Regions from separate parts of the Margalitia sp. FSL K6-0131 genome, predicted to be linked through region 2. Evidence: riboswitches for the same ligand, from Rfam matches in the RefSeq annotation. Region 2 holds a riboswitch; each other region holds the start of a gene.

Region 1 (4,271 bases), 1.7 Mb from region 2:
AGCCAATAAAACAATCATCTTCAACTCGGACATCTCCGAATATATACGAATTTGGTCCCACCACAGCGTTAACACTAATCTTTGGATATTCTGCATTTGGATTTTCTTCAATTGGAGGATTAAAAGAGAGAATTTGCCTTTGTGGATAGACTCCTGTTTGTTTAAACTTAAGATCCTCACCACCTACAGGTTGTTGCTGTCTCATTGCAGGAGGATAAGGATAGTATGGGTAGCCTTGATAGTATTGCATATGAAGTCCCTCCCCATCTTGTATAATTGTATCAATACATGGGTATTCGCTGTGAAGAGAAAATATTCATAATGAAATATTTGGGTGGTTTAGTACGGACACCAGATCCGTTATCTGTGACAAAAAGGGGGTATTTCTAATGTTTGCGGACATAGGATCCGTTATTTAGCATAAAAACAGTGATTTCCATGTGTTTTTTCATAAATAACGTACCCTGTGTCCGCTAGACTCTTAAATTAAGGTCATTTTATTAAAATAACGGATTCTCTGTCCGCTTAAGATTGTTCATTTAGGGAAATCCCCATACTTAAGATACTGCAGAGCTTCCTTGAGCATTATTTTTTGATTCTTGCTTCCGAGTCACACTCACCAATAAATAAACAATTGGTGTTGCCACAATGGAAGCAAGGAATTTAAATACATATTGTGTAAAAATAAGTGTTACGAGTACAGCTAATGGCATTGTTCCCATGAATGCAATCGCTATAAAAATAGTTGTATCCACTAGCTGACTTAACATAGTTGAAGCATTGTTCCTTAGCCATAGCTTCTTCGTACCATGCTTTTTCTTCAATTTGTTAAAAACAAAAACATCTAAGTTTTGACTGACTGCATACGATGCTAGGCTTGCTACAATCACTCTGAAGCTCCCGCCTAAAATGGTTTTAAACTCTGATTGATGTCCGAAAACCGGGGCAGCCGGCAATTGGATTGCAATAAAAATAAAGATTAAAGCAAGTACTTGTGTGATTAGGCCAGCTTGAACCGTTTTTCTCCCTGTTTCCTTTCCATACACCTCAACGATGACATCCACAATCGGATAGGTAAAAATATAGATGACAACTGCTGCAGGTAAAACTGCCAGGTGGCCAATGCTAAACAGCTTCACCGCTACAATATTTGCCAGAATTAATAAACCGACAAATAATCCATTTAAATATAATAACATCTTATCGGTTATCCACTTTCTCTGGATATAAATCATGATTCATTAAGCGGAAATTGGCCATTTCCTCATACTTCGTTCCCGGTCTACCATAATTGCAATAAGGATCAATAGAAATACCGCCACGAGGCGTAAATTTCCCCCATACCTCAATATAACGCGGATCTAAAAGTTTAATAAGATCATTCATAATAATGTTCACACAATCCTCGTGGAAATCTCCATGATTTCTAAAACTAAATAGATAAAGCTTCAGAGATTTACTCTCGACAATCTTTTTATCTGGTATGTAGCTGATATACATGGTTGCATAGTCTGGCTGGCTTGTAATGGGACATAGTGATGTGAACTCCGGACAGTTAAACTTTACAAAATAATCCCGATTCGAATGTAAATTATCTACGGATTCTAAAATTTCGGGAGAATACTCAAATTTGTACTTGGTACCTTGATTCCCTAACAAGGTTAAATCCTTTAACCCTTCTTCCTGTTTTCTTCCTGACATAAAAAAAGCCTCCTTAAGATGTACCTTGACATTTTAGAGAGGGAATTTTCCATAGCAAACATATTAAAATGGATAAAAGAAAAGCCATGCCCATTATGGACATGGCTATAATTGTCATGTATCCATAGTTTTTTATAGAGGGTTTTGTGCTATGAACCTCTCCCGTCATGTTCGGGTATTTAATTGAACATAATATAGAATATTAAATTCTTTACAGTCCGTCAACTAGAAATTTTATTATTCATCTTGTAATGCATTCTCAAGATCTTCAAGAAGATCCTCAATATCCTCTATCCCAACGGAAATGCGGATAAGTCCATCCTCTATTCCTAGCTCATGACGGCGTTCTTTTGGAATGGAGGCATGTGTCATTAAAGCTGGAATAGAAATTAAGCTCTCCACTGCACCTAAGCTTTCTGCAAGTGTAAAGTATTTTACCTTCTTCAATACATCCAGTGCTTTTGCTTCTGATTCCACTGTAAAGGAGATCATCCCTCCAAAACCATCTGCTTGTTTGCTGTGGATATCGTGGCCCGGATGATTAGCTAAGCCGGGATAATAAACTTTTTGAACATGTTTATTATCTTGAAGAAAATTAACAACCTTTTTCGTATTTTCTTCAATCTCTTCCATACGAACGCCTAATGTCTTAATTCCACGAATTAATAGCCAGCTATCTTGCGGACCTAAAATACCACCTGTTGAATTTTGAATAAAATGAACATCTTCGGCTAACTTGTCATCATTCACAACTACAAGACCTGCTACTACATCGCTATGACCGCCAAGATATTTTGTTGCACTGTGAAGGACAATATCTGCTCCAAGTTCAAGCGGATTTTGCCAATACGGAGTACTGAAGGTATTGTCAACAATCAGTTTAAGGTTATTTTCTTTGGCGATTTCACTTACAGCCTGAATATCGGTAATTTTTAAAAGCGGATTTGTTGGGGTTTCTACATAAATCGCTTTTGTATTTGGTTTTACCGCATTTTTCACTGTGTCTAAATCGCTGGTGTCAACGAATGTTACTTCGAGATTAAAGCGGTTTAGAACCTTGGTCATAACACGGAATGTTCCGCCGTACACATCATCCGTCGCAATAATATGGTCCCCTGCAGAAAATAATTGGATAACTGCCGTGATGGCTGCCATACCTGAACCAAATGCAAATCCCCGCTTACCGCCTTCAATATCTGCAATTAGCTTTTCCAATGATTCACGCGTAGGGTTTCCCGTTCTTGAATATTCATATTTAAAATTACCAACACCATCTTGTTTATACGTACTTACTTGATAAATTGGTGTGGAAACAGCGCCAGTATAAGGATCACGACTAATTCCACCATGAATAAATTTCGTTTTTTTCCTCATGTTCATTCCTACTTTCTAAGGCTTCTTTCTTAAACTATGTTGCTTTTGTAAACGAAAACCTTATAGAAATCCTTATTTGGGTTAAGAATGAATACTCTTTTTAAGAAAAGTTGCCCCGGAGATAAGTTTAAGATTTTATAACATTTACGAAAAACAACAATTTATACGAAATCAGCCTTCATATATTTTGCTACTAATGTAACGTTCGCTGCTATCCGGAAAAATGGTTACTATATTTGTTCCAGGTTTTGCTATTGCTGCCTCACGAAGACACGCTTCCATCGCTGCTCCCGAAGAGCTGCCTACTAAAAGACCCTCTAGTTTTGCCAATTCAGCCAAACGAGTGAATGCCGCTTCATCCGGAATGGTATGGATTGCATCAAAATAATTCCGGTCCATAAAAGGCGGCAGAAATTCCATCCCAATTCCCTCTGTTCGATGCGATCCCGACTCGCCGCCATTTAAAATCGACCCTTCAGGCTCTACTATAACCGTCTTCACATTTGGGAGTTTTTCTTTCAAATATCTAGAGGTCCCCATAAATGTCCCACCGGAGCCAGCTCCAACAACAAAAATATGAACATTCCCATCAAGTGCTTCATAAATTTCAGGTCCAAGACTTGCATAATACGTATCCGGATTAGCATAGTTTTGGAACTGACCTGGATAAAACGCACCCGGAATCGTTTCTAATAATTCCTTCGCTTTGGCAATCGCACCTTCCATCCCCAGTTCAGTTGGAGTATTTACGACTTTTGCCCCAAGCGCCCTCATTAATGTTTGTTTCTCAAGGCTGAATTTTTCCGGTACCACAAATATAGCTTGAACACCAAATTGAATAGCCGCAAGTGCTAGACCAATTCCCGTGTTTCCGGCTGTCGGCTCAATAATGGTTCCGCCTTTTTTCAGCTTTCCTTCCGCAAAGGCTATTTTCAACAAATACTGTCCTAAACGATCCTTTACACTACCACCAGGATTAAAATATTCAAGTTTCGCAAATAAACGTACACCCTCTGGCAATGTAAAGTTTGTAATCTCCACCAATGGTGTATTGCCTATTAATTCATGCACATTTCGCGCGTATTTCATCTTTAAAACCTCTTTTTTATGCAAAGATTTCTTTCCATTCGTTTCTCTTAGACAGCATTTTTCTAGCAATCTCTTGTGCACCTTCTAAGCTATGGCTAGCAGCCCAT
Region 2 (4,271 bases):
CCGTTCCAACAAAAGGCTGAAAATGATGCTCGCATAAAGAGCTAAAAGGAATATTTTCTATTACTACAAGCTCTCTGGATGTATTTTTATCTAATGGGAATGTTGTAATAATAGGCGGATTGGAAAATAATCCATTACATGTTTCATTTACAAGCATTTTAGCTACTCTTTCCGGCGTGTCTTTAATAGAGGGATCATTTAAATCTAATCCAAGTTCCTCTATAATACTAGCAAAATGCTGCGAAATTTTTTGTTTTTTTATTTCTACATCAATCTCTTTATTTTCAACCGTATATACGTGGTTCATCGTTTAAACACCCCGCTTATTTGCCCAAACTAATGTGTGTAGTTGCGGTAAAGCTCGTACACCATTCATTTCAGGATCTTCCATCACTTTACTCCATAACCAATCTAGAGACATAAGCAATCGTGATGAAATATCACCTGATTCATAAGGATCTTTATTCCCTACCGATAAATAAAAATCAATAGTATCATATCGTTTATGGACCATTCTGGCATAATCAAAATCCTCATCATTAAAGACAACTACTTTTAGACTGATTCTTTTTCCTGCTAAATTTTCTATTATACTATCTAATACATCAAAGTCCGTATTCATCCCGCTGCTAGGAGGTTTCGGGCTAATCGTTAAATCATCCACTGACCGAAACCAATCTTGCCAACGGCTTCCTTGTGTTTCTAATCCTACTTTTATATCGTGCTCATGTAATAGTTCAATGAATTCCATCATCGGTTTTCCGATTAAAGCGGGATTTCCTCCACTGATTGTCACGTGATTAAAATTTTGATTTCCAAGCTGCTTTAGTTCGTGAAAAATTTCCGATGGAGTTAGTAATCTAATATTATCTTTTTCAGACCCATCCCATGTAAAAGCAGAATCACACCAAACACATCGATAATCACAGCCTGCCGTCCGAACAAACATGGTTTTTCTGCCTATTACCATTCCTTCTCCTTGAATCGTGGGACCAAATACTTCAATAACAGGAATTTTACTGCTACTCATGTTTTTCGTTCCCTTCGTTAAATTGGGGTCTATATATTACGTAAGATGTAGGTGTTTCCCGGACTAACACTTGTAGACAAATAGGTTTATTAGATAAAGTATCTAAATAATTCGCAACCAATTCATAAATGGTTTGGGCAACTACCTCTGTTGAAGGAGTCAACTTTTCAAATTCAGGAAAATCATTTAACAGCTGATGATCATATCTCCCGTGCACTAATTTCTTTAAATCACTAAAATTCACTAACATCCCCATTTCATCCAGTTCATCCCCGGCAATCGTTAAATTAACAAAATAGGTGTGCCCATGAGTAAAAGAACACCTCCCTGCCTTTTCGTTAGGGATAAAATGAGCAGTTGAGAAATTCATATCTTTATTTAATTCAAAACGATATGGATGTGGAGCTGGTTGTGGGTAAAATTGCTGTAACATGCTGGTCATCTCCTAAAACGGTTATTTTCTTATTTTCAAGTATTCTTCTAGACCATTTTTTCTTAGCTTACAGGCAGGACACTCTCCACACCCATCCGCTATGATCCCGTTATAGCAAGTTAAAGTTTTTTCACGTACAAAATCAAAAGCATCAAGTTCATCTGCTAGTTTCCAAGTTTCACATTTATCCAACCACATTAGCGGGGTATGAATTACAAAATCCTGATCCATCGAAAGATTTAAAGTAACATTCAAAGACTTCACAAAAATATCTCGGCAATCGGGATATCCGCTAAAATCAGTTTCACAGACTCCAGTTACAATATGTTTAGCCCCCACTTGACTAGCTAATACACCTGCAAAGGACATAAACAACAGATTTCTTCCAGGAACAAAGGTAGATGGCAGACTTCCGTTCTCCCCATCTTTTACCTGGATATCGTCTCTGGTTAAAGCATTTGGAGCCAATTGATTTAATAAGGACATATCTAAAATATGGTGTTTGACACCAAGCTGATTACTAATATTTTTGGCACATTCAATTTCCAACTTGTGCCTCTGATTATAATCGAAGGTTACTGCAACAACTTCTTCAAATCTTTCCTTCGCCCAAAATAAACAAGTGGTACTATCCTGGCCGCCGCTAAAGACAACAACCGCTTTTTCTTTTTTCTTCATCTTAAACTCTCCTTTGAACAGAAAAACAGGACTACTAACGAAAGCAGTCCTGTTTCCCTTAGTTTTTTTAAGAGGGTAGCTAGAACCTCTACCGCGTTATGCGGATTTTTTATTTAGTTGACATTTTGATTATACAGGATGTTTACCATTTTTGCATATGGAAAACGGTTACTAATGCCAAGAGGTAGCGCTTGTTTTCCAATATGTGAATACTTTGTAAAAGTTGATGCCTACTTTGAAATGCTCACAATATTATTGATACTCTCTATCTAGTATTGAATAAAAATGTTGATCATGCCATTGGTTATTCCAGAACAATTCTTCTTGAAATGTTCCCTCTCTTCTCATGCCCAATCTCTCCATTAATTTTACAGATTTAAGATTGTTACAATTACACATTCCAACTACTTTATGAGCTTGTAATCTTTCGAATGCAAACTCTATTAAAAGTTTCGTTGCTTCATACCCAAAACCATTTCCTTGGTAAATTGGAAGAATTGCAAAACCAATCTCCCAACTCTTTCTATGCTCTACATAACACCATATTTGGGCTAGTCCAATTGGTTTAACTTCTCCCTCTATGGTGCTTTTGACAATAAAATCATAACTATACGGAGTATTCATCTTCTGTAGGTACTTTTCTCTAACGACATTCATATCTGATTCAATATATTCTTCAAATAACCAAATATCTTTATTGCATTCTAGTTCACAAATAAAATCCAAATCATCCGGAGTAACCCTTGAAAGAATTACATTTTTTCCATCCAGCTTTATAATAATCACTTCCTTGTTTAGTTTTTTAAGATTCATATTGTTTAAAATATACAGCTTAGATATACTGATTTCAACCATATTTTTCCCATATTAACTATTATAGGAACTTTTTAATATGACAGCTATGCTGTTGTTAGGCCATGTAGGATAAACACTGAAAAGCTTTTTAGGTATTTCTTTATTCCCAGTAAAAAATAAACAACCCTAGGTTAAATAAATTTCCTTTCATAGCAACTGATTTTTACATACTGATTATTAGAAAGAATTTTTATCTCTTTATCTGTAAAGAATTTTTTACTTATAAATTTGTATTCGTATCCCCGTTTCATTCATTGTATATAAAAATACCCTGTAGAGTAGGCTTTTTTACGTGTCTACTCTACAGGGTACATTTTACAATAGGAGCTCATCATTCATCATCCCAAATTTTATTGATTCATTTCTCCCTCATTATAAAAAATACATATTTTTAGAAGAATTTTATATTTTTTAAGATGGACGTTATTATTTTCCGTCTGAGTTCACAGGTGCAACATGATAATATTCTTCTAGTGTTAAATCTTGCTTAAATAACTCAGTGGCTAAATTAACTCCAACATAACGAATATGCCAAGGTTCATATTGATAGCCAGTAATTTTTTCTTTGTTTTTTGGATAGCGAATGATAAATCCATAATTATGGGCGTTATTCTTAAGCCAGGTTGCCTCTTTTGTATTTGCAAAACAGTCTTCTGCTGCACAAGATCCATCCAATCCGCTAACGTCAATGGTTAATCCTGATTGATGTTCGCTTGTTCCAGGAACAGCGCTATATGTTTTTGCTTTTTCAATTCCATCCTTTTTAACATAATTATTGAATAGGGTTGTTTGAGCTTGATAAGAACGATAGGCTGAAACACCTGCTAGAGGTATATTTTGTTCATTAGCCGCATGGAACATTTTTTCAAGATACTTCGCCGCTTCTGCTCTCATCATTCTTTTTTCTATTTTTTCATTAAAAATAAATGGAACATTTGGGTAAACGAGATCTTTCGGTTCATAACCTTGCGGAAATGCATATTTTTTGTCTACAAGAACGGTGATACTTTCAGGATCTGCGACAGTAAGTAATCCCGGTTCTGATTGTGTAGCATTAGTATCCACTTTTATTGTAGGGGTTTCTAGTTGACTCTCGTTACTATGAGATGGTTGTTCCTTTTTGCTTATATTATCTGTAAGTTGTTTTTGTTGTTTGTTTTGTGCATTTCCGGAACAGCCAGAAATAATTAGAATCAGCGTGAACAGTACCATTGTAACTATTTTTTTTATCATGTAGTTGCCTCCTAAGCAAAGTGTAATGAAGTCTTTTCTAAA
Region 3 (4,271 bases), 1.9 Mb from region 2:
CAACTAGAAAGAAGGAATTTTATCAATGAATGATTCATCTAGGTTGTGGACAAAACAGTTTGTCGCCATTGTGATAATGGCTTTTTTATTTTTCCTATGTCTGCAATTACTTACAGCAGGATTTCCGGCTTTTATTACGGAAGTAAAAGACAATCCGACTGAAGGGGGTCTAATGACCACTGTCTTCATGTTGGCCGCAATTTGCACACGCCCATTCATCGGATCCTTAATACATCAGATCAATATTAAGATGATGAGTATTTTTTCCTTTGCCTTTGTTGCCATTACCGTAGGATTAAGCTATGGCCAGGAATCGATTTCCTTTTTAATCCTTTTAAGAATTTTTCATGGGATTGGCTTCGGGATTATGTCTACGATTCTTGCCACTATGGCAACGAATATTATTCCGAAGAAAAAGCTTGGGGAAGGTATTGGATATTACGGTTTAGCAACGAGTGTGGGAACAAGTATGGGACCGATGCTTGGTCTTGCAGTTCTCCAATATTTTTCTTTTAATCTATTATTGATTATTTCTGCTTTATTAGCGGTTATTACAATGATTCTCAGTTTTACTATTAAGAAACCGCAATCTGCAGCAGCTCCTAAAAAGATGGAAAAAGGCGCATTCAAAAAATACGCATTTGATAAGACAGCCTTTATTCCATGTATTTTAACCGCCTTTTTTACGATTACTTTAGGGGGCGTTATTAGCTTTTTAAGGGAGCTTGGCAAGGAAGAGAATATTAGTGGGTCAGTTTCATTATTTTTCTTAGTGATGGCAATTGTTATGGTAGTTGCACGTCCGATATCCGGACGTTTGTTTGACACGTTTGGCCATAAACTAATTATTTATCCTTCCACTGTGTGCGGTATTATCGGACTCTTCCTATTAGCAATCACACATAGCTCATGGACATTGCTCTTAGCAGGATTATTCTACGGGATTGCGTACGGAACCGTAACACCTACCCTTCAAGCAATTGCAGTCAGCATCGTAACGAAGGATAAGCAAGGTACCGCAAATGCTATGTATTTCTCCTCTATGGACTTGGGGATGGCAATCGGATCCACGGGGTTAGGATTATTAGCTTCGTATACGGGTTATCATTTCATCTATGGTTTTTCCATCTTCTGTTTAGTAGCCTTACTAATTGTGTACACGTTATTATTCGGAAGAAAGAAAAGCTTGGATGTCGTTCCGGCAACTCAGAATATGTAAAAAAATCGGCAGCTTTTGGCTGCCAATTTTTACTTTGGTGCTTGATACCATATATTAAACTCTCTTTTCAAAGTGTATGCGTTGGTTTAGTAGATACATAATTGGTGCACCGATTGCCATTACAACAAATTCTCCAATTGCTGTTGTAAGCCAAGTAAATAAAAATGGCAAATGAAAGGCTAAATGGAGCTCGATTGCAATCAAGAACATGGTAATGGTAAATACAATCGTATTCACGATCATACGGGTCCAAATATTTTTGATAAAGCGGCTAACAATGATCGTAATCAGTAATGATATAATCGATTGGCCAAATCCGAAAACAAGATCATAGGCCCGCATCGGTGATAAAAATAGATTCGTAAGAAATACACCTAATAAAACACCATAGATGAACTTCTTATTAAATACAACTAAATGATTAAACATTTCAGAAACACGAAATTGAATATTCGTAAATCCAAATGGCTGAATAAAAAACGAAACAGCAATGTAAAGGGCAGCGACAATTCCATTCCCTACAAGCGTTTTAACTTTCATATAAATTCTCTCCCTTAGTTTTTTATCGTGGGATGGTTTCGAACCACGTATTACATACACAAAGTATAATGATAGGCCTATTTAATCATCTAGTCAATTGATTTTTCTTCCAAAAGTCTCAGCTTTCTTCTTTAACCGGGACAAAATAATGATCTTTACGATAAGCTAATGCTTCCATCGTAGCAATCAATTCCCCGTCACTTTCGACTTTTATGTTATACCAAGCGGTTCGGTGGTTTCGTTTTTCTTCCATGGCAGTTGCTTTTAACCGGGAGCCTTTCTTACCTGGTGCCATAAAATTAACGGTAGTGGAAAGCCCCACTGATGTTTTTCCGTAAGAATTGCAGGCAACTGCAAACACAAAATCAGCAATGGCGAAAATAATGGCTCCATGCACGGTTCCATGGGCATTTACCATATGGTCTGCTACATCCAGCTCTGCAACTGCCATTCCTTCACCCATTTCTATTAATTCAATTCCTAAAAACTGGGCATAAGGTTCACTTTTTAACTTCTGAAAAATTTCGTCCTTATACTGGCGGTGTATCTCCATTTCATTAATGTCATGCTTCAACTTAATTCCTCCCAATTCCTTTGATGATAAGGTAATTATATACTATTTGGAATTTTCGATATTAAGAATAACGCAATGATTTTCATTTAAATAACTTTTTTCATCAAACCTATTTACATTAACGTTACGTAAAGGTGTATATTGATGTTGTCAGGAGGGATAACACGTGGAGTACACAGTGCAAAAACTAGGGAAATTGGCCGGAATCAGTACGAGAACTTTGAGATATTACGATGAAATTGGGATTCTTAAGCCGGCAAGAATCAATTCATCCGGATATCGGATCTATGGTCCTCGAGAGGTTGATCGTCTCCAGCAGATTCTTTTCTATAGAGAATTAGGAGTCAGTTTGGAAAATATCAAAAATATTATGACTGATCCGTCATTTGACCGCACCAATGCATTGAAGGAACACCGCGAAAAGCTTCTGGCAAAGCGTGCGCAACTAGATCAATTAATTTCCAATGTAGATAAAACAATAGCTGTCACAGAAGGGAGAATAACCATGTCAGACAAAGAAAAATTTGAAGGCTTTAAGCAAAAAATGATTGAAGAAAATGAAAAGAAATATGGAGCGGAAATTAGAGCCAAGTATGGGGATGAGACAATTGACCAATCCAATCAAAAAATCAAAGGACTAACAAAAGAACAATATGCAGAATTGGAAAAATTGGGTGAGGAAGTTCTTGTGACTTTAAAGGAAGCAATGGCCACCGGAGATCCTGCAAGTGATTTAGCACAGAAAACTGCGGAATTACATCGTAAATGGTTAGGGTACACTTGGGCAAGTTACAGTAAAGAAGCACATGCAGGGCTAGCGCAGATGTATGTGGATGATGAACGATTTGCAGCTTATTATAACAAAGTACAATCAGGTGCAGCGGAATTTTTGCGTGATGCGATTCTTATTTATACAGGAATGAAAAAATAAAAATGAAAGAAAGGCGATTGGGAGGACCCGATCGCTTTTTTCTCTAGGAGATAATAAGTCGAGACAGGAATAATGCCCAAAATCGTGGATAGGCAAAGGATACGGTAACAATAGAGAGAGAATCGTGCCCGAAATCGTGGTAAGGCAAAGGAAACGGTAACAATAGTGGGGAAATCGTGCCCGAAAATGTGGTCAGACGAAGGAAACGGTAACAATAGTGGGGAAATCGTGCCCGAAATCGTGGATAGGCAAGGGAATCGGTAACGATAGAGAGAGAATCGTGCCCGAAGTCGTGGTCAGACGAAGGAAACGGTAACAATAGTGGGGAAATCGTGCCCGAAAATGTGGTCAGACGAAGGAAACGGTAATAATAGAGAGAGAATCGTGCCCGGAATCGTGGTAAGGCGAAGGAAACGGTAACAATAGAGTAGGAACTCGTATTCGAAATTGTGATCAGAACATGAAATCAGAAACTATGAAACTGTATTAAATGATGATATCCAAATTAATCCTTAAGCATAAGTTGCACAAAATTAAGTAATATTCACTTACATTGACCAACCGCTGCGGTTCATCTAGTGCTAGATATACTTTTATTTATCTTGATGCTTCATACAAGGTGAAATTCTTTTTCTGCTTCTTAAAAGTAGAGGAAAATGTCAATAAAACAACCGGGGTTTATTGCCCCCGGTTGCTTTTAAAAAATATGTTTAAAAAAATGAAACAGCATTCTCGGAATAGCGGTCAGGATATTCCCAATGATTTCCCCAATGATTTCTACTAATATACTTTTGAAAAAGGACTCCTTATTTTTCTTTCTCTTTTTTAACATGTGGAACTCCTTATTATGGAAAATATATCATAATATTACCGCCGTAAACATGAAAATTCAACATCTTATTTGATTTTCCAAATAGCAAACCCAAATGGAGGAAGATCCATTTCATCTTCAATCTCCACCTGACAATTATTCCATAAATCAAGTGCGGTTCGAATGCCATTAACAA

What was found. A riboswitch is a leader RNA that binds a small molecule or an ion and turns the genes downstream of it on or off. The one in region 2 is predicted to bind preQ1.
Region 1: linked by a shared signal. The riboswitch ahead of queF (preQ(1) synthase) and the one ahead of queC (7-cyano-7-deazaguanine synthase QueC) in region 2 are both predicted to bind preQ1.
Region 3: linked by a shared signal. The riboswitch ahead of NSQ59_RS23060 (QueT transporter family protein) and the one ahead of queC (7-cyano-7-deazaguanine synthase QueC) in region 2 are both predicted to bind preQ1.

What each region holds. Positions count from the first base shown of each region.
Region 1 covers NZ_JBBOZS010000001.1:4,568,084-4,572,354, forward strand. The annotation lists gene NSQ59_RS22390 (DapH/DapD/GlmU-related protein) at 1-250, opposite strand, end outside; gene NSQ59_RS22395 (queuosine precursor transporter) at 558-1,199, opposite strand; gene queF (preQ(1) synthase) at 1,201-1,701, opposite strand; PreQ1 riboswitch class I at 1,820-1,867, opposite strand; gene NSQ59_RS22405 (bifunctional cystathionine gamma-lyase/homocysteine desulfhydrase) at 1,939-3,075, opposite strand; gene NSQ59_RS22410 (PLP-dependent cysteine synthase family protein) at 3,247-4,164, opposite strand; gene NSQ59_RS22415 (S-ribosylhomocysteine lyase) at 4,181-4,271, opposite strand, start outside.
Region 2 covers NZ_JBBOZS010000001.1:2,835,702-2,839,972, forward strand. The annotation lists gene folE (GTP cyclohydrolase I) at 1-307, opposite strand, end outside; gene queE (7-carboxy-7-deazaguanine synthase QueE) at 311-1,030, opposite strand; gene queD (6-carboxytetrahydropterin synthase QueD) at 1,023-1,463, opposite strand; gene queC (7-cyano-7-deazaguanine synthase QueC) at 1,485-2,141, opposite strand; PreQ1 riboswitch class I at 2,194-2,236, opposite strand; gene NSQ59_RS13870 (GNAT family N-acetyltransferase) at 2,394-2,996, opposite strand; gene NSQ59_RS13875 (M15 family metallopeptidase) at 3,423-4,229, opposite strand.
Region 3 covers NZ_JBBOZS010000001.1:4,714,550-4,718,820, reverse strand. The annotation lists gene NSQ59_RS23070 (MarR family winged helix-turn-helix transcriptional regulator) at 1-7, shown strand, start outside; gene NSQ59_RS23065 (MFS transporter) at 26-1,219, shown strand; gene NSQ59_RS23060 (QueT transporter family protein) at 1,274-1,759, opposite strand; PreQ1 riboswitch class I at 1,768-1,812, opposite strand; gene NSQ59_RS23055 (PaaI family thioesterase) at 1,878-2,339, opposite strand; gene NSQ59_RS23050 (MerR family transcriptional regulator) at 2,500-3,264, shown strand; gene NSQ59_RS23045 (hypothetical protein) at 3,962-4,096, opposite strand; gene NSQ59_RS23040 (alpha-glycosidase) at 4,162-4,271, opposite strand, start outside.